DNA from 4 places in the Streptomyces sp. NPDC048664 genome. Region 1 is predicted to be linked to each of the others. Evidence: riboswitches for the same ligand, from Rfam matches in the RefSeq annotation. Region 1 holds a riboswitch; each other region holds the start of a gene.
The links. Region 1 has a riboswitch for thiamine pyrophosphate ahead of thiC (phosphomethylpyrimidine synthase ThiC). Riboswitches for the same ligand answer to the same signal wherever they lie in the genome.
Positions count from the first base shown of each region.

Region 2: another riboswitch for thiamine pyrophosphate. It lies ahead of AB0C59_RS32785 (cytosine permease); the one in region 1 lies ahead of thiC (phosphomethylpyrimidine synthase ThiC).
Region 3: another riboswitch for thiamine pyrophosphate. It lies ahead of AB0C59_RS21830 (thiamine ABC transporter substrate-binding protein); the one in region 1 lies ahead of thiC (phosphomethylpyrimidine synthase ThiC).
Region 4: another riboswitch for thiamine pyrophosphate. It lies ahead of thiO (glycine oxidase ThiO); the one in region 1 lies ahead of thiC (phosphomethylpyrimidine synthase ThiC).

Region 1 is NZ_JBEZHK010000035.1:7,869-12,847, forward strand. It holds gene AB0C59_RS29455 (helix-turn-helix domain-containing protein) at 1-795, shown strand, start outside; gene AB0C59_RS29460 (SsgA family sporulation/cell division regulator) at 895-1,332, shown strand; gene AB0C59_RS29465 (YibE/F family protein) at 1,438-2,862, opposite strand; TPP riboswitch at 2,934-3,090, shown strand; gene thiC (phosphomethylpyrimidine synthase ThiC) at 3,083-4,885, shown strand.
Region 2 is NZ_JBEZHK010000045.1:45,588-50,566, reverse strand. It holds gene AB0C59_RS32805 (DUF309 domain-containing protein) at 1-154, shown strand, start outside; gene cobF (precorrin-6A synthase (deacetylating)) at 214-984, shown strand; gene AB0C59_RS32795 (thiolase family protein) at 1,123-2,310, opposite strand; gene AB0C59_RS32790 (WhiB family transcriptional regulator) at 2,441-2,698, shown strand; TPP riboswitch at 2,743-2,836, shown strand; gene AB0C59_RS32785 (cytosine permease) at 2,828-4,246, shown strand; gene thiD (bifunctional hydroxymethylpyrimidine kinase/phosphomethylpyrimidine kinase) at 4,243-4,979, shown strand, end outside.
Region 3 is NZ_JBEZHK010000020.1:45,672-50,650, reverse strand. It holds gene frr (ribosome recycling factor) at 1-31, shown strand, start outside; gene AB0C59_RS21845 (phosphatidate cytidylyltransferase) at 31-1,155, shown strand; gene AB0C59_RS21840 (hypothetical protein) at 1,065-1,763, opposite strand; gene rlmN (23S rRNA (adenine(2503)-C(2))-methyltransferase RlmN) at 1,882-2,988, shown strand; TPP riboswitch at 3,015-3,122, shown strand; gene AB0C59_RS21830 (thiamine ABC transporter substrate-binding protein) at 3,190-4,266, shown strand; gene AB0C59_RS21825 (iron ABC transporter permease) at 4,332-4,979, shown strand, end outside.
Region 4 is NZ_JBEZHK010000022.1:78,692-83,670, reverse strand. It holds gene pknB (Stk1 family PASTA domain-containing Ser/Thr kinase) at 1-494, opposite strand, end outside; gene AB0C59_RS23275 (thiazole synthase) at 677-1,471, opposite strand; gene thiS (sulfur carrier protein ThiS) at 1,478-1,678, opposite strand; gene thiO (glycine oxidase ThiO) at 1,675-2,856, opposite strand; TPP riboswitch at 2,879-2,991, opposite strand; gene AB0C59_RS23260 (FAD-dependent oxidoreductase) at 3,150-4,418, shown strand; gene AB0C59_RS23255 (Rv2175c family DNA-binding protein) at 4,525-4,890, shown strand.

The DNA.
Region 1 (4,979 bases):
CGGCGCGCTTCACCGGCGGAGGCGCACCTCGCGCCCGGGCCGCCGCAGTCCACCACACTCATCGGGTCCGTGCAGCGGGCGATGCGGCTGCTGGAGGCGGTGGCCGACCACGAGTACGGGGCCCCGGCCAAGCAGCTGGCCCGCGAGGTCGGCCTGGCGCTGCCCACGGCGTACCACCTGCTGCGCACGCTGACCCATGAAGGCTATCTGCGCCGGGAGAAGGGCCTCTTCTTCCTGGGAGAGGCCGCCGAGCAGCTCGGGGGGAGCGCGGCCAAGCAGAAACGTCGCAGCATGATGGACGACGCGCTCGCACAATGGCGTGATTCGATCAGCGCTCCGGTGTACTACGCCGTCTATCGCGAGGGTGAGGTCGATGTGCTCAGCGTCGCCGACACCCCGAGCAACCCCGCGGTGGAGGAATGGGCCGACTTCCGCGAGACCGCCCACGCGCACGCCGTCGGCCAGTGCCTGCTGTCCCAGCTCGGCGAGGAGGCGCGCCGGGACCATCTGGCCCGCTGTCCCGTGCAGTCGCTCACGCCCTACACCGTGCGCGACGAGCGCGCTCTGCTGCGAAGACTGGAACGCCTGGGCCGGATGGAACCCGTCGTCGAGCGTCAGGAGTACGCGCTCGGGGCGGTCTGCGCGGCCGTGCCCATCACCGTCGGGGCGACGGCCGCCACGGTGGCCTTCTCGCTGCCGGCCCATCAGGCGGACCGGCTGATGCCCGCGGTCCGTCGGCTCCAGGCGGAGATCGGAAAGCTGCTAGGGACACTCACTCTCTCTATCAGCATCTGAAAACTCACTCCTTGTGATCTGCCATGCACGTTCAGCAAACTTCCAACAGGTGTCAGGGGATCAATCCTGGCCAGTCGACGGCTACTGACGGGGTAGGCGATGCGCGAGTCGGTGCAGGCAGAGGTCATGATGAGTTTTCTCGTGTCGGAGGAGCTCTCGTTCCGCATTCCGGTGGAGCTGCGCTACGAGACCTGTGATCCGTATGCCGTACGGCTGACTTTCCATCTGCCCGGCGACGCCCCCGTGACCTGGGCGTTCGGACGCGAGCTGCTGGTTGACGGGGTCGGCAGGCCCTGCGGCGAGGGCGATGTGCACATCGCGCCGGCCGAACCGGACACGTTCGGCGATGTGCTGATCCGGCTCCAGGTGGGCGCGGACCGGGCACTGTTCAAGTCCGGGGCGGTGCCGCTGGTGGCGTTCCTCGACCGTACGGACAAGCTGGTGCCGCTTGGGCAGGAGGGTTCCCTCGCCGACTTCGACACGCATCTGGACGAGGCCCTCGACCGGATCCTGGCGGAAGAGCAGAGCGCCGGGTGAAGCCCTGTGAGGCGCGGTGACGGGCTCCTGTACGGGAGCGACGCGGATCTGGTGCCGTAACGGTTCTTCGCTCGCTCTCGGAGCGGCGCGGGCGGCCTGTGGCGCTCAGCGCTTACGGCGTCGGCCCCGCCCCGTGCGGGCCGTCGGCAGGGGCACGGGGCCGGCAGGTCCGGGGCCGCTTCGGGGGGTGCCGGTGGTGCCGTCCGCGGCGGCGGTCCTCGCCGGGCGGTCGGCGGAGACCACCAGGGCCGCGAGCACGGTGGTGACCGGAACGGAGGCCACGAGCCCGATCGACCCCACGAGCGTGCGGACGATCTCCTCGGCCACCAGCTCGCTGGTGGCGACCGTGCTCACGCCGCTCTGCGCGATCGAGAAGAGAAGCAGCAGGGGCAGTGCGGCACCCGCGTACGCCAGGACGAGCGTGTTGACGACCGACGCGATGTGATCGCGGCCGATACGGATGCCCGCTCGGTACAGCTCGCGCCAGCCCAGGGACGGGTTGGCCTCGTGCAGCTCCCAGACCGCCGATGTCTGGGTCACGGTCACGTCGTCGAGCACGCCCAGCGAACCGATGATGACTCCCGCGAGCAGCAGGCCGCTCATGTCGATGTGCGGGAACAGGCCATGGATCAGCCCGGTGCTGTCGTCCGTGTTCCCGGTCAGTGCGGCCCAGTCGATGAACTCGGAGCCCAGCAGACCGATGAGGGAAAGGGAGACGAGGGTGCCCAGCACCGCGACCGAGGTGCGTGCCGAGAGCCCGTGGCACATGTAGAGGGCGATCAGCATGATGGCGCTCGATCCGACCACGGCCACGAGCAGCGGGTTCGATCCTTGGAGGATCGCCGGCAGGATGAAGAGGCTGAGGAGCAGAAAGCTCACGGCCAGGGCGACGAGCGCCATGACACCGCGCAGGCGCCCCACGATCACCACGGCGACGGCGAAGATCCCGGCGAGCAGTGCCATGGGGAACGTCCGGTTCACATCGGTGACCGAGTACTGCAGTTCCCGGGGCGCGGAGGGCTCGTACGCGGCCACCACCTTCTCGCCCTGCCTCAACTGCCGTGACTGGTCCGGCTGGACGATCTCCGTGAAGGTACGGCCCTTGTCCTTGCCGGTGTCGACCCTGACCGTCGCCTTCTTGCAGGTGCCACCCGCCTTCTGCGGTCCGGAGGTTCCGCCGCCGGTGGAGGTGTCCCCGATCGGGGTGCCGCCCCCCGAGGCGTTCACCGACGCGCAGTCCACCTCCACGACCCGGGTGACCGTCGCCTGTTGCGTCTGCCGGTCGAAACCGAGACCACTGCGCTGGTGCGACGGCACGCCTCCGGGCCACAGCACCACGAGACCGGCCACGACCGCCGCGGTGAACGGTATGAGGATCGCGGCGATGACCTTGCGCAGCTGCCGGGAGACAGGAGCGGCCGGGCCGTGAGCGTGACTGTGGGAGTGACCGTGCCCGTCGCCGACGCCGCGGCCATGGTGGCTGGACGGCTCGGAGGAGGGGGAGAAGGGCGGGGGCTGGGTCCTGGTCACCGACGCATCATCGCAAGAAGGCCCAAGGCCTACTGGTCAGCCTCCGTAAAGAGACGCTAGCGTGAGAGAACCTTTGCACACGCGGGAGCTCGGAGCACCGGGCTGAGAGGGCGCTGACCTCCGCATACGGCGATGTTTCACGTGGAACATCGCCGGCGGACACCGCTGCGTCGACCGCTGAACCTGTTACCGGGTAATGCCGGCGTAGGGAGTAGGTCTCATGACCAACAAGGATGCACGCACGCCTGCCCTCCACCAGGACGCACAGTCCCCGGTGGACGACGGGGCCATCGGCTGGCACAAGGCGTATGCCGGGGGCTCGCGCCCCGATCTGCGCGTGCCCATCCGCCGAGTGCACCTCACCAACGGGCAGTCGGTCACGCTGTACGACACCTCCGGCCCGTACACCGATCCGCTGGTCGCGACGGACGTCCGCCGAGGACTGGCGCCGCTGCGGGAGAACTGGATCATCGCCCGGGGCGACACCGAGGAGTACGCGGGACGTCCTGCCCGCCCCGAGGACGACGGACTCAAACACACCTCGCCGCGCGGTGGACTGCGCAATCTCGACGCGGTGTTCCCCGGGCGCCCGCGTCAGCCGCGCCGCGCTCGCACCGGGGCGCCCGTCACCCAGCTCGCGTATGCGCGGCGCGGTGAGATCACGCCAGAGATGGAGTTCGTGGCGGTCCGCGAGAACGTGGCGCCCGAGGTCGTGCGCGAGGAGATAGCGGCGGGCAGGGCGGTTCTGCCGGCCAACGTCAACCACCCGGAGATCGAGCCGATGATCATCGGCAAGCGGTTCCTGGTGAAGGTCAACGCCAACATCGGCAACTCCGCGGTGACCTCCTCCATCGAGGAGGAGGTCGAGAAGATGACCTGGGCCACCCGCTGGGGGGCCGACACGGTCATGGATCTGTCCACCGGCCGCAACATCCACACCACCCGGGAGTGGGTGCTGCGCAACTCCCCCGTGCCCATCGGCACGGTGCCGCTCTACCAGGCCCTGGAGAAGGTCGACGGGAAGGCCGAGGAACTGTCCTGGGAGATCTACAAGGACACGGTCATCGAGCAGGCCGAGCAGGGCGTCGACTACATGACGGTGCACGCCGGAGTGCGACTGCCGTTCGTGCCGCTCACCGCGGGCCGGAAGACCGGCATCGTGTCGCGAGGCGGCTCGATCATGGCGGCGTGGTGTCTGGCGCACCACGAGGAGTCGTTCCTGTACGAGAACTTCGAGGAGCTGTGCGAGATCCTGGCGGCCTACGACGTCACGTACTCGCTGGGCGACGGCCTGCGGCCGGGCTCGATCGCGGACGCCAACGACGAGGCGCAGTTCGCGGAGCTGCGCACCCTCGGAGAACTCAACCGGGTCGCGAAGCGCTTCGGCGTGCAGACCATGATCGAGGGTCCGGGCCATGTCCCGATGCACAAGATCAAGGAGAACATCGACCTTCAGCAGGAGATCTGCGACGAGGCGCCGTTCTACACCCTCGGGCCGCTGACGACGGACGTCGCGCCGGCGTACGACCACATCACCTCGGGCATCGGCGCCGCGATGATCGCCTGGTGGGGCACGGCCATGCTCTGCTACGTCACGCCCAAGGAGCATCTGGGCCTGCCCAACCGCGATGACGTCAAGACCGGGGTCATCACCTACAAGATCGCCGCTCACGCGGCCGACCTGGCCAAGGGGCACCCCGGCGCACAGGAGTGGGACGACGCCCTGTCCGACGCGCGCTTCGAGTTCCGCTGGGAGGACCAGTTCAACCTGGCCCTCGATCCGGACACGGCTCGTGCCTTCCACGACGAGACGCTTCCGGCGGAGCCCGCCAAGACCGCCCACTTCTGCTCGATGTGCGGGCCGAAGTTCTGCTCGATGAAGATCAGTCGGAGCATCGCCGAGAAGTACGGCCAGGGGGCGCCCGAACCGGAATACGACGAGGCCGCCCTCCAGGGGATGAAGGCCAAGTCCGAGGAGTTCGCGGAGCACGGCAACCGGGTCTACCTCCCCCTCGCCGACTGACTCCTCGCGCCGGCGGGCCGGTCAGGGGCGCCGCGCCGGGGACGGCAGGAACAGCCTTCCCGGGGCCGCGCCCCGCGCTCGCCCGAGGCCCCTT
Region 2 (4,979 bases), on a different contig from region 1:
GTGGGCGGCCGCGTCGGGGCAGGAGCGGCCGTACGGGATGGCGGTGGCGGAGCTGGTGCGCTGGGCCGAGGAGTTGGCCGACCGGGTGGAGCGCGACGCGGCGCCGGTCGACGCGCGGCGGTGCGCTCCGCGGCTGCGTGGTGCCCGGCCGTAGAACGGCCGGGCGGTCAGGGGTGTGCGCGGGGTGCCGGTGCGGTACGGCAGACTCGGGGCGTGCGAACGATTCATGTCATCGGCATCGGTGCGGGCGACCCCGACCAGCTCACGCTTCAGGCGGTCAAGGCGCTCAGGGACACGGACGTGTTCTTCCTCCTCGACAAGGGCGAGGCGACGTCCGACCTGGTCGGGCTGCGTCACGACATCCTCGACGCGCATCTGCCGGAGGGCGGCTACCGCCTGGTCCGGGCGCGCGACCCGGCGCGCGACCGGGCCGCGGACGGTGCCGCGTACGCCCCCGCCGTCGGCGACTGGCGGTCCGCGCGCGCCGCGATCTACGAGCGGCTCATCCTCGAGGAGCTGGGCGAGGACGAGCGGGGGGCGTTCCTCGTGTGGGGCGACCCGGCGCTGTACGACAGCACCCTGGGAATCCTGGAGGAGATCCTGGAGCGGGGCGCGGTGACGTTCGCCTACGACGTCGTGCCGGGGATCAGCAGCGTTTCCGCGCTCGCGGCCCGGCATCGCACGGGGCTGAACCGGGTGGGCCGGCCCGTGCAGATCACCACGGGGCGCAGGCTGGCGGAGGGGTTTCCTGACGGTGTCGACGACGTGGTGGTGATGCTCGACGCGCATCAGGCGTTTCGGCGGTACGTGGATCAGGACGTGGACATCTACTGGGGGGCGTACATCGGTACGCCGGACGAGATCCTGGTGTCGGGGCCGCTCGGGGAGACGGCGGAGCGGATCGCGCGGGTGCGGGAGGAGGCGCGGGGGCGCAAGGGGTGGATCATGGATACGTACTTGCTGCGCAGGCGGGGCGGGGAATAGGTGCGGTGGTCCGTGCCGGTGCGTCGTGGGGTTTTGCGCAGTTCCCCCCACCCCTGAACACGTGGCCGACGTGCGGTGGTCCGTGCCGGTGCGTCGTGGGATTTTGCGCAGTTCCCCCCACCCCTGAACACGTAGGGTTCAGGGGTGGGATACCAGTACTGCGGTTCCCTGGCCGACTCCCACGCACATGGTGGCGAGGCCCTTCGTCGCGTTGCCGCGTCGCATCCGGTGCAGGAGTGTGGTCAGGATGCGGGCGCCCGAGCAGCCGAGGGGATGGCCCAGGGCGATGGCGCCGCCGGTCGGGTTGACCAGGTCCGGGTCGATGCCGAGGCGGTCGACGCAGGCGAGGGCCTGGGCGGCGAACGCCTCGTTGAACTCGGCCTCCTGGAGGTCCGCGACGCTCCAGCCCGCGCGGGCCAGGACCTTCTCCGTGGCGGGCACGGGGCCGATGCCCATGACGTCGGGATGGACGCCGGCGGAGGCGCCGGCGACATAGCGGCCGAGGGACTCGAGACCCAGCTCGTCCAGGACCTCCTCGCTGACGAGGAGCAGCCCGGCCGCGCCGTCGTTCATGGGTGAGGCGTTGCCGGCGGTGACCGTGCCGCCCTGGCGGAACACGGGCCGCAGGCGCGCGAGCTTCTCGTACGAGGTGTCCTCGCGTACGCACTCGTCCTCGGTGACGACGACGCCGTCCGGGCGGGTCACCGGCAGGAGTTCGGCGTCGAAGAAGCCGTTCTTGCGGGCCTCGGCCGCGCGCTGGTGGCTGCGCAGCGCGAAGTGGTCCTGGCGTTCGCGCGGGACGCCGTACCGCTCGGCGACCTCCTCGGCGGTCTCGCCCATGGACAGCAGTCCGTGGAGTTCCTTCATCTCCGGGTTGACCAGCCGCCAGCCGAGGCGGGTGTCGAAGGTCTCCATCCGGTGCGGCAGGGCCTCGTCCGGGCGGGGCAGGACGAAGGGGGCGCGGCTCATCGACTCGGAGCCGCCGGCGAGCACGATGTCCGCCTCACCGGCGGCGATGGTGCGCGCGGCCAGGGTGACCGCTTCCAGGCCGGAGGCGCACAGTCGGTTGACCGTGGCGCCCGGCACCGAGTCCGGCAGCCCGGCGAGGAGGGCGGCCATGCGGGCGACGTTGCGGTTGTCCTCACCGGCCTGGTTGGCCGCGCCCCAGTAGACGTCGTCGACGCGGGCCGGGTCGAGGGCGGGCGCGTCGGCCAGCAGGCCCCGGACGACGGTCGCCGCGAGGTCGTCGGGCCGCACCGTGGACAGGGCGCCACGCAGCTTGCCGATCGGGGTGCGGCGGGCGGCCGCGAAATGGACGGTACGCACGATCGGGCTCCTGGGCGCACTCGGCGACTGGTCAGTTGATTAGCACCGCTAGTTTTGGACTATAGACCGCGGTGCGACCGCAGGGAAGATCCCCGGTTTCACCGCAGGCGTCCGGGGGACCCGGGCGCGCATGGAGTGGTTGCGGTATGCGGCATGTGTGGATGAGGACCCTGAGCTGTTCTTCCCGGTGGGTTCCACCGGCCCCGCCGTCACGGAGGTCGCGGAGGCCAAGCGGGTCTGCCACCGGTGCCCGGTGATGGAGGAGTGCCTGACGTGGGCCCTGCGCAGCGGGCAGACGTCGGGTGTGTGGGGCGGCACCGACGAACGGGAGCGTACGAGGCTGCTCCGGTCCACCAGAAGCCTCGCCCAGGTGCGCCGGGCGCCGTAGGCCGCCTGTCGTCGCTCCTGGTGGCTCGGGTTAGTCTTGCCGCCGTACCGGACACGGGGTGCCCCCGCGAGGGCTGAGATCACACCCGTTGAACCTGAACCAGTTCGTACTGGCGGAGGGATGTCATCCATGCCACTGGCGCATGTTTCCGGCGGGCTGCCCGCCGACGGCCCGCGGGCCGTCTTCGACGGCCGGATGCCCTCGGCTCCCGGTGACCTCAGGGTCGAGGGCCACGGCATCGAGCCCGTCCCCGAGAGCAACCGCTACGGCGGCGCGGGACGGCTGTTCACCGTGTGGTTCGCGCCGAACCTGACCATGACCGGTGTGTTCACCGGCACCCTGGGCATCGTGTTCGGGCTGGACTTCACCACCGCGCTCGTCGCCGTGGTCCTGGGCACCGTGGTGGGCGCGGCGCCCCCCGCCTACCTCGGCACCTGGGGAAGCCGCACCGGCGCCGGTCAGCTGCCGCTCGCCCGGCTGGCGTTCGCTCGCGCGGTGGCGCTGCCGGGAGTGCTGCAGTGGCTGTCGTCGGTCGCCTGGGACGCGCTGATCGGGCTGTTCGGCGGGGACGCGCTGGCACGGCTGTGCGGCTGGCCGTTCTGGCTCGGGGTGCTGGTCATGATGCTGGGTCAGGGGGCGCTCGGGGTCCTGGGCTACGAGGCGATCCACCGGATGCAGATCGTCATGACCTTCGTGCTCGCCGCCGCCTTCGCGCTGATCGCGCTGCGGATGCCGGACAGCGCGCACCTGGCCGCCACGGGCAGCGCGCACGGCGCCGACCGGGCGGGCGCGTTCGTGCTGACCAGCACCGTCGCGCTCAGCCTCACCCTGTCCTGGGCGCCGTACGCCAGCGACTTCAGCCGCTATCTGCCCCGCGCCACCTCCCGTGCCCGGATGTTCTGGTGCACGCTGCTCGGCCTCGTCGTGTCCTTCCTCGCCGTCCAGGTCCTCGGCCTGTGGGGCGCCTCCGTGCTCACCGACCAGACGGCGGCGGGCGTCGACCGGCTGCTGGGCGGCGGCGTCCCGGGCGCGCTCGGGTTGCTGGCCGTGGCGCTGGCCGCGCTGTGCAGCAACGCCATGAACGACTACAGCGGCTCCCTGGCCCTGCAGACCGTCGGTGTGCGCGTGCCGCGTCCCGCCGCCGCGGCCCTGGCCGCCGTGCTGGGCTTCCCGCTGGTGCTGTGGATGCACGCGGCCGACACCACCGCCCGCTTCCAGAACGTGCTGCTGTTCGTCGGCTACTGGATCCCCGGGTTCGTGGCGATCGTGGTCGTGGACTGGCTGGTGCGGCGGGGCGCGGTGACGGATCTCGCCGCGGCGACGGCCCGCCCGCGCTCGCCCTGGCCGCCGCTGGTCGCGTTCGTGGGCGCCTTCGCCGCGGCCGTGCCGTTCATGGACACCGGTCTGTACGTCGGTCCGGTCGCGCACGCGCTGCACGGCGCCGACGTCTCCCCCTACGTGGCGTTCCTGGTGGCCCTCGCCGTGTACGCCCCGCTGCGCGTCCGCGAGGACGGGCGCGTGTTGAGCGCCGAGGAGGGGGCCGCATGAGCGCGCCGCCCCGCGTCCTGACGATCGCCGGGTCGGACTCCGGCGGCGGCGCCGGCATCCAGGCCGACCTGAAGACCATGCTGGCGCTCGGCGCCCACGGGATGAGCGTGGTCACCGCCGTGACCGCGCAGAACTCCGTCGGGGTGCAGGGCGCCTGGGAGCTGCCCGTCGAGGCGGTGCGCGCGCAGTACCGCAGTGTGGTGGACGACATCGGCGTGCAGGCCGTGAAGACCGGGATGCTGGCCTCGCCCGCGCTGGTCACCACGGTCGCCGAGCTGCTCGCGGACGCCCGGGTCCCGGTGGTGGTGGACCCGGTGAGCGTGTCCAAGCACGGGGACCGGCTGCTGGCCGACGACGCGCTGGACGCCGTCCGCACCCGGCTGCTGCCCCGTGCCACGGTCACGACGCCGAACCTGGACGAGGTGGCGGAGCTGACCGGCGTCGTGGTGCGCGACGAGGCGGGCATGCGCCGGGCCGCCGAGCGGCTGCTGTCGTACGGCCCCGCGTGGGCGCTGGTGAAGGGCGGGCATCTGCCGGGCGACGCCGTGGACCTGCTGACCGACGGCCGCGAGGAGCACTGGCTGCGTGCCGGGCGGCACGACAACCGTCACACCCACGGCACGGGGTGCACCCTCGCCTCGGCCGTGTCGGTCGGGCTCGCACGCGGACTCACGGTGCCGGACGCGGTCCGCCGGGCCAAGGAGTACGTCACGGGGGCCATCGCCGCCGGCTT
Region 3 (4,979 bases), on a different contig from region 1:
GCACAAGGAAGCGGAGCTGCTCGAGGTCTGATGAACGAATCTTCCTGGGGAGCGCCGCCACAGACCGGCTACTGGGGGCCCGCCGAGCGGGGGCCGCTCCAGGCGGCCGGTCCGGCGGGTCCCGCGTACGATGCGCATGACGCCCAGCAGACTCGCCCCATGCCCATCGTGCCCGACGTGCCCGCACAGGGCGGGGACCAGGATGACGACCCGGGGGCCGCTCACGTGAGCGGCCCCCTGTTCCGCGACCATACGCCGCAGGCGCCGTCCCCCTGGGCGGCGCAGCAGAATCCGGAGCCCATGCCCGACGCCCCGCAGCCGGCGCCCGCGCCGCAGAAGAAGAGCGCCGGGCGCGACCTGGGTGCGGCCATAGGCGTCGGCATCGGGCTCGGTGTCGTGATCGTCGCGTCGCTGTTCATCGTCAAGGCCGTGTTCGTCGGGGTGGTCGCGGTCGCCGTGGTCGTCGGCCTGTGGGAGCTGACGAAGCGGCTGGAGGAGCGCAAGGACATCAAGGCGCCCCTGGTCCCGCTGGCGGTCGGCGGTGCGGCGATGGTCGTCGCCGGCTATGTGCGGGGTCCCGAGGGCGCCTGGGTCGCGATGGCGCTCACCGCGCTCGCCGTCCTGGTCTGGCGTATGACGGAGCCGCCGGAGGGCTACCTCAAGGACGTCACGGCGGGCGTGTTCGCGGCCTTCTACGTCCCGTTCCTGGCCACGTTCGTCTCGCTGATGCTGACGGCCGACGACGGCCCGCAGCGCGTGCTGACGTTCCTGCTGCTGACGGTCGTCAGCGACACGGGTGCCTACGCGGTCGGCTGGCGCTTCGGCCGGCACAAGCTGGCCCCGCGCATCAGCCCCGGCAAGACGCGTGAGGGGCTCTTCGGCGCGGTCAGCTTCGCCATGGTGGCGGGCGCGCTGTGCATGCAGTTCCTGATCGACGGCGGCTCCTGGTGGCAGGGCCTGCTGCTGGGCCTCGCGGTCGCGGCCAGCGCCACGCTCGGCGACCTCGGCGAATCCATGATCAAGCGGGACCTCGGCATCAAGGACATGGGCACGCTGCTGCCGGGTCACGGGGGCATCATGGACCGTCTCGACTCGCTGCTGCCCACGGCGCCCGTGGTGTGGCTGCTGCTCGTGATCTTCGTCGGCGCCGGCTGACGGCCTTCTTCACGCGTCCGCCTCAGGCCCGCTCCCACCGGTCGACCGGTGGCAGCGGGCCTGAGCGTTTCCGGGTCCCAGTGGTACATCCGCCGGTACGCGACCCAAGCACCCCAGTCCGGTTCGTACAGGGACGTCGAGACCTGTGCCACCGCCGGGCCGTCCGGCCCGTGGAACAGGCAGCGCAGCCCGCCCGGACGCCACAGACCGCCGACCCGGACCTCGATGGGGCGGGGCGGCCAGTACGGCGTGTGGCCGGTGACGGGGTCGGGCATCCCGCCCGCACGCACCCTGCGCGCGTCGCCCGCGCGGGGCCGTGCCTCCGCCGTCGCGAGAACCGCCTCCGCGGTGTACTCGAGCGACATATGATCCGCATCCCAGACGACCCAAGCCGTCCGGACCGAGGGCACGGGGCGGTCCACGATGGCCAGGACGGCCCGGCGTCCGTCCGGAAGGGCCCGGTACTGCAGGACGGGCGTGCGCTGCCGCCGTCCGTCGCGGCCGAGGGTGAGCCACAGGCCGGTGCGGTCGAACTCCGTCTCCGGCTCATGGAGCAGCCCCTCCGGGACCGGGAGTGACACCACTTCCGCATCACGCCATTCGCTCATGTGTTCGAAAATAGACCATGCCCGGCCCCCGCGGGCGCCCAGCCGCGGATTCACCCGAACGAGGCCGCGCATCCGGCCAGCGAAGCCACCCGATTGGATCTGCGACACTGGTAGCGCCATGCCTAAGCCCGGAGAACTCACATTCGTCGCGCCGCGCGGAGCCAAGAAGCCGCCGCGGCATCTCGCCGACCTCACGCCCGCCGAGCGCAGGGAAGCGGTGGCCGCGGTCGGCGAGAAGCCGTTCCGTGCCAAGCAGCTCTCGCAGCACTACTTCGCCCGGTACGCGCACGACCCGGCGGAGTGGACCGACATCCCCGCCGGCTCCCGGGGCGCGCTTCAGGAGGCGCTGCTCCCCGAGCTGATGACGGTCGTGCGGCATCTGTCGACCGACCAGGACACGACCCGCAAGACGCTGTGGCGGCTGTTCGACGGGACCCTCGTAGAGTCCGTCCTGATGCGCTATCCCGATCGGGTCACCATGTGCATCAGCTCCCAGGCGGGCTGCGGCATGAACTGCCCCTTCTGCGCCACCGGCCAGGCGGGACTCGACCGCAACCTGTCCACCGCCGAGATCGTGCACCAGATCGTGGACGGCATGCGGGCGCTGCGCGACGGCGAGATCCCCGGCGGTCCGGCCCGGCTGTCGAACATCGTCTTCATGGGCATGGGCGAGCCGCTCGCCAACTACAACCGGGTCGTCGGCGCGATCCGTGCCCTCACCGACCCGGCGCCGGACGGGCTCGGGCTGTCCCAGCGCGGTATCACCGTCTCGACCGTCGGACTGGTCCCGGCCATCCACCGCTTCGCCGACGAGGGCTTCAAGTGCCGACTCGCCGTCTCGCTGCACGCGCCGGACGACGAGCTGCGCGACACCCTGGTCCCCGTGAACACCCGCTGGAAGGTGCGCGAGGTCCTGGACGCCGGGTTCGAGTACGTCGAGAGGTCCGGGCGGCGGCTGTCCATCGAGTACGCCCTGATCCGCGACATCAACGACCAGGCCTGGCGCGGCGACCGGCTCGGCCGGCTGCTGCGGGGCAAGCCCGTCCATGTGAACCTGATCCCGCTGAACCCGACGCCCGGCTCAAAGTGGACCGCCTCGCGGCCCGAGGACGAGAAGGCGTTCGTGGAGGCGATCGCCGCCCATGGTGTGCCGGTGACGATCCGGGACACCCGTGGCCAGGAGATCGACGGTGCCTGCGGTCAGCTCGCGGCCACCGAGCGGTAATCTGACTCCCGTCCTATCACATCTTCATATTCCGACAGGGGAGCGCCACAGCGCTGAGAGTGCGGCAGACGGGCCGCAGACCCTCTGAACCTCGCCCAGGTCATTCTGGGTAGGAAGTTCGGTCATCACTCAAGCTGTTGCGCCCTGCCCGGGCATCCCGGGCAGGGCCGCGTCTCTTCCTGGACCCCCAGGAGGAATCCAGTGCACAACAAGACGTTCGTGGCCGTCGCCACCGGGCTCGGCCTGCTCGCGCTGTCCGCGTGCGGCACGTCGTCCGGCGGCCCGTCGGCGGCCGACTCCAGGACCGTGACCCTCGTCAGCCACGACAGCTGGAGCGTCTCCAAGAACGTCCTCGCGGCGTTCGAGAAGCAGTCCGGCTACAAGGTCAAGGTGCTGGAGGACGGCGACGCGGGCCAGGCCGTCAACAAGGCGATCCTCACCAAGGACAACCCGCAGGGCGACGTCTTCTTCGGCGTCGACAACACCCTGCTCTCCCGGGCCCTCGACAACGGGCTGTTCCAGCCGTACGAGGCCAAGGGGCTCGGCCAGGTCGACGCCTCCTTCCGGCTCGACGGGGACAAGCACCGCGTGACCCCGGTCGACCACGGCGACATCTGCGTCAACTACGACAAGAAGTACTTCGCCGACCACAAGCTCGCCCCGCCCGCCTCCTTCGACGACCTGACCAAGCCCGCGTACAGGAACCTCCTCGTCACCGAGAACGCCGCCACCTCCTCGCCCGGCCTCGGCTTCCTGCTCGGCACCGCCGCGCGGTACGGCGACACGGGCTGGCAGCAGTACTGGACCAAGCTCAAGGCCAACGGGGTCAAGGTGGTCGACGGCTGGGAGCAGGCCTACGACCAGGAGTTCTCCGGCTCGGCCGGGGGACGGAAGGCGGGCGGCGACCGGCCGCTCGTCGTGTCGTACGCCTCCTCGCCGCCCGCCGAGGTCGTCTACGCCAAGCCGCGACCGAAGTCCGCCCCGACCGGCGTCGCGCAGGGCACCTGCTTCCGGCAGGTCGAGTTCGCGGGCCTGCTCTCCGGCGCGCACAACCCCAAGGGGGCGAAGGCGTTCCTGGACTTCCTGCTGACCAGGCGGTTCCAGGAGGACATGCCGCTCAACATGTACGTCTACCCGGTGGTCAAGGGCGCCACGGTGCCGCCCGAGTTCACCGAGTACGGTCCCCCGGCCACCCGCCCCGAGACCATGGCCCCGGCCAGGATCGCAGCCCACCGCGACCCCTGGGTCAGGTCGTGGACCTCGCTCGTCCTGAAGTAGAAGGGAAGGCGGCGGTGTCCGAGGCGCGCTCCAAGCGCCGGGGGAGCGCGGCGCGGCTCGGCCTGATGGCCCTGCCCGTCGCGTTCTTCGCGGCCTTCTTCGCCTACCCCGTCGCCGCGATCGTCTCGCGCGGTCTCCACGTCGACGGGGTGTGGCGGTTCGGCCGTGTCGCCGACGTGCTCGCGGGGTCCGACATCCGGCACGTGCTGTGGTTCACGCTCTGGCAGGCCCTCGCCTCCACCGCGCTCACCCTGCTGGTCGCGCTGCCCGGCGCCTACGTCTTCGCGCGGCTGGACTTCCCGGGCAAGGAGGTGCTGCGCGCGGCCGTCACCGTTCCGTTCGTGCTGCCCACGGTCGTCGTCGGCACCGCCTTCCTGGCGCTCGTCGGCCGGGGCGGGCTCCTGGACGACCTGTGGGGCGTACGACTGGACACGACCGTGTGGGCCATCCTGCTCGCCCATGTCTTCTTCAACTACGCCGTCGTCGTCCGCACCGTCGGCGGGCTGTGGGCGCAGCTCGACCCCCGCCAGGAGGACGCGGCCCGCGTCCTGGGCGCCTCCCGTCTCGCGGCCTGGCGGAAGGTGACGCTGCCCGCGCTGGGCCCGTCCCTGGCCGCCGCGGCGCTGATGGTGTTCCTGTTCACCTTCACCTCGTTCGGCGTGGTGCAGATCCTCGGCGGTCCCGCCTTCTCCACGCTGGAGGTCGAGATCTAC
Region 4 (4,979 bases), on a different contig from region 1:
GCCCGGACGAGACCGAAGTCGGCGACCTTGACCCGGCCGTCGTCGCCTATGAGGACGTTCTCCGGCTTCATGTCGCGGTGCACGAACCCGGCGCGGTGGGCGGCCCCGAGGGCGGCCAGTACCGGTTCCAGGATGTCCAGGGCGGCGCGCGGCTGGAGCGCCCCGCGCTCGCGCAGCACGTCGCGCAGGGTGCACCCGGCGACGTACTCCATGGCGAGATACACGTACGACCCGTCGGTGCCCTGGTCGAAGACCTGCACCACGTTGGGGTGGGCCAGGCGGGCGACCGACTTGGCCTCGCGTATGAAGCGGTTGACGAACGTGCCGTCGGCGGCCAGCGCCGGGTGCATCACCTTGAGCGCCAGGACGCGGTCGAGGCGGGTGTCCACGGCCTGGTAGACCGTGGCCATCCCACCGACGGCGATACGCGCATCGACGCGGTAGCGGCCGTCGAGCACTTGCCCGACGAGAGGGTCCTTGAGGGTCGTGTCCACCCTGCGAGTCTACGAGGGGACGCCGACAGGCCCGTCCGATACTGCTCCAGCGGAGCGGACTGAAGCTGTCCTGTGACGCACACCGCGTCCGCACAGGTGTTCATGAGCCGCGGGGCGGGGTAGACGAGGCCCGCGGAGCGCCGCCGCTCCGGCGCCGGCGGCAGCGCCCGGGTCCGGCGGCCTCAGAAGGCGGGCCGTTCCGGGTCCAGCCGGGCGATGCCCTCGGTCGGCGACGAGGCCTCGGCGAAGTGCCGGCGCGGGATGCGCCCGGCCCGCCGGGCGAGCCGTCCCGCCTCCACCGCGTGCCGCATCGCCTCCGCCATGAGCACCGGCTCCTGCGCCCGGGTCACCGCCGAGGCGAGCATCACACCGGCGCAGCCCAGCTCCATCGCCAGGGCCGCGTCCGACGCCGTGCCCGCGCCCGCGTCCAGGATGACCGGCACGCGCGCGTGCTCCACGATCAACTGGAAGTTGTGCGGATTGCGGATGCCGAGCCCGGAGCCGATCGGGGAACCGAGCGGCATGATCGCCGCGCAGCCGACGTCCTCCAGCTTCCGGGCGAGGACCGGGTCGTCGTTGGTGTACGGCAGCACGGTGAACCCGTCGTCCACCAGTGTCTCGGCCGCCTCCAGCACCTCGATCGGGTCGGGCAGCAGGGTCCGCTCGTCCGCGATGACCTCCAGCTTGACGAGGTCCGTGCCGAGCGCCTCGCGCGCGAGGCGGGCGGTGAGCACGGCCTCGCCGGCGGTGAAGCAGCCCGCCGTGTTGGGCAGCACCCTGATGCCCAGCCTGTCCAGCACGGACAGGACCGAGCCGTGCACCGTGGCGTCCACGCGCCGCATCGCGACCGTGGTCAGCTCGGTGCCGGACGCCACCAGGGCCCGCTCCAGCACGTCGAGGCTGGGGGCGCCGCCGGTGCCCATGATCAGCCGGGACGAGAAGGTCGTGCCGGCGAGGACGAGGGGGTCGTCGGCCATGGTGGCTCAGCCTCCCTGGACGGCGGTGAGGACCTCGACCCGGTCGCCCTCGCGGAGGGCGGTCGAGGGCCACTGCCCGCGGGGGACGACGGTCTCGTTGAGGGCGGCGGCCACACCGGAGTGGGCCGCGGTGAGGGTCGCGACGACGGTGCCGAGCGCGATGCCGGGAGCCACCTGGCGGGGCTCGCCGTTGACCGAGATGTTCATGCGGGCTGCTCCGTGAGCGTGGTGTGCGGTGGCGCGGCGGCACAGAACCGCCGCGGGGTGAAGGGGAGCGCGTGCCCGGGAAGTTCCCCGGTGGTCAGGACGTGCGCCATGACGTCGCCGGTGACCGGGGTGAGCAGTACGCCGTTGCGGTGGTGCCCGGTGGCCACCAGCAGGCCGTCCAGGCCGGTGGGGCCGAGCAGCGGGGCGTTGTCGGGGGAGCCGGGGCGCAGCCCGGCGCGGGTCTCGGTCAGCGGCAGCTCGGTGAGGCCCGGGACCAGCTCGTGCGCGTCCCGCAGCAGCTCGTAGACGCCGCCCGCGGTGACCGTCGTGTCCCAGCCCATCTCCTCGGTGGTGGCCCCGACGACCAGCTCACCGTTCTCGCGCGGCACCAGATAGACCTGGCTGCCCCGGACGACGGCGCGCACCGTGCGGCTCAGGAACGGCGCGTACGCCCGTGGCACCGTCAGCCGCAGCACCTGCCCCTTCACCGGGCGCACGGGCGGCACGATCTCGTCGGGGACGCCCGCGAGCCGCCCGCTGTGGCTGCCTCCCGCCAGCACGACCTGACCGGCCGCGAGGACGGTGCCGTCGGCGGTGCGCACCCCGGTGGCCCGGCCACCGCGCACCTCGAGCCGCTCGGCCCAGGCGCGGTGGAGGACGACGCCGGCCCGCTCGCACGCCGTGACCAGGGCCGAGGCCAGCCGGCGCGGATCGATCTGGTGGTCGCCGTCGACCCGCAGCCCGCCGCGTACACCCGGCGCGAGCATCGGCTCCAGACGGCGGCACTCCCGCCCGGTCAGCCACTGGGACTCCAGGCCCGAGCGCTGCTGGAGCGCGTGCAGCTCCCGCAGATGGGCGCGGTCGTCGGTGTCCAGGGCGACGGCCAGCGTGCCGCACCGGCGGTAGCCGAGGTCCTGGCCGGTGGCCTCGGTCAGCTCGGCGGCGAAGTCCGGGTAGCGGCGCGCGGACTCCAGGTTGAGGCCGAGCAGGGTCTGCTCGCCGTAGTGCAGTTCGGTGACGGCGGCGAGCATCCCGGCGGCCACCCGGGCCGCCCCGCCGCCCGGCTCCGGGTCCACCACGATGGTGGCGAGCCCGCGCAGGGCCGCCCGCCAGGCGGTGACGAGCCCGATGATCCCGCCCCCGACGACGAGGACGTCCGGGGTACGGGTTGCGGACATCTGTGCGGCTGACATGGCTGACATGGGCGTCCAGCCCCCTCCCTTCGCCGGCATGACCCGGATCAGGTTCGTACGGTCGGAGGCCGCCAGCCTCCCTCTCAGCCCGGTACGCCCCGGGCTCCCGCGAGTGCTCTAGGTCCCCACCCTAATCCGTGCCCCTGACGCCGGTAAGGGAGCCTCCACCGGCGTCACGCCGTCCGCGGGCCGCGGACGCGCGGCGGGCGGGGCGTTGTGCAACAGGTCACGCAGCACGCCCCCTGACTGACTCTTCGTCAGTTGTCTATGGTGATCAGGTGAGCGAGCAGACGCGGGACCGGGGCGAGGCGGCACAGGACGGTGCGGCGGGCGGCGACAGGGCGCGGCGGGTCGTCATCGCGGGCGCGGGCATGGCGGGGGTGCAGACCGCCGTCGCCCTGCGGGAGCAGGGCTTCAGAGGCGGGGTGACGCTGATCGGCGCGGAGCCGCACCAGCCCTACGACAGGCCGCCCCTGTCCAAGGCCGTGCTGCTCGGCAAGGCCGAGGGATCCGCCTTCGACGTCGACTTCGAGTCCCTCGACATCGAACTGAGGCTCGGCTGCGAGGTCCTCGGGGTGCGCCTGGCCGACCACGAGCTGGACACCGAGAACGGGCCCGTGCCCTACGACGCCCTGGTCCTGGCGACGGGCGCCGAGCCGATCCGGCTCCCGGACACCGAGGGCGTGCCCGGTGTGCACCTGCTGCGCACCCTGGACGACGCGGAGCGGCTGCGGCCGATCCTCGCCGAGCAGCACGACATCGTCGTCGTGGGCGCCGGTTGGATCGGCGCCGAGTTCGCCACCGCCGCGCGCGAGGCGGGCTGCGCGGTGACCGTCGTGGAGGCCGCGGACCGGCCGCTGGCGGGCGCGCTGCCCGAGGAGGTGGCCGCGCCCATGACCGGCTGGTACGCCGAGAGCGGCGCCGAGCTGCGGGTGAACGCGCGCGTGGAGCGTGTCGAGCCCGGCGCGGTGGTGCTCGACGACGGCACCCGGGTCCCGGCGGGCGCGATCGTCGTGGGCATCGGGGCCCGCCCCGCCACCGCCTGGCTGGCCGGTTCGGGCATCGAGCTCGGCGACCACGGCGAGGTGCTGGCCGACGAGCACCTGCGCACCAGCGCCCCCGACGTGTACGCGGTCGGTGACTGCGCGTCCTTCCCGTCGGGACGCTACGAGGCGCGGCTGCTCGTCCACCACTGGGACAACGCCCTGCAGGGCCCGCGCACGGTGGCCGCGAACATCGCCGGCGAGGCCCTGGTGGCGTACGACCCGGTGCCGTACTTCTGGTCGGAGCAGTTCGGCCGGTTCGTCCAGTACGTGGGGCACCACGCCGCCGCCGACGCGACGGTGTGGCGCGGGGACCCGGACAGCGCGGCCTGGTCGGTGTGCTGGCTGCGGGCGGGCCGCCTGGTGGCCCTGCTCGCGGTGGGGCGCCCCCGCGACCTGGCCCAGGGCCGCCGGCTGATCGAGGCGGGCACCCCCATGGACCGGGAGCTGCTGGCGGACGCCTCACGCCCGCTGAAGTCCGCCGTGGCGACCTCCCCTTCGTGACCCTGGGTGAGGACGGGTGACACGGCGTCCCCCGGCGGGGGCAACCGGGCCCCCTGAGCAGGTGCCCCGCTTCCGACTGTCGGTCCCAGATGGCAGGCTTGATCCTGTGACCGAGATTGACGTAAAGATCGATGCTCTCGTCCCCGCCTGGCTCACCCTCCCCGACATCGCCGAAGCGTTCGGCGTCGAGGTGACGCGTGTGCGGCAGCTGGTCAAGGACGGCCAGCTCATCGCCGTACGCCGAGGTGAGAACCGCGCGCTGCACGTCCCCGCCGCCTTCGTCGACGGGGACAAGGTCGTCAAGGGCCTGTCCGGCACCCTGACGCTCCTGCGGGACGACGGCTTCACGGACGAAGAGATGATCGAGTGGCTCTTCACCCCCGACCCGAGCCTGCCCGGCACCCCCGCGCAGGCTCTCGCTGAGAATCGCGGCACGGAGGTGAAGCGCCGCGCGCAGGCGCTCGCCGTCTGACCGATCCGACCCGAGGTGATCCGACCCGGCCCGACCGGGCCGGGTCCGCTCGACAGAGCGACAGAGCGAGAGAACGACAGTCCGGCGTA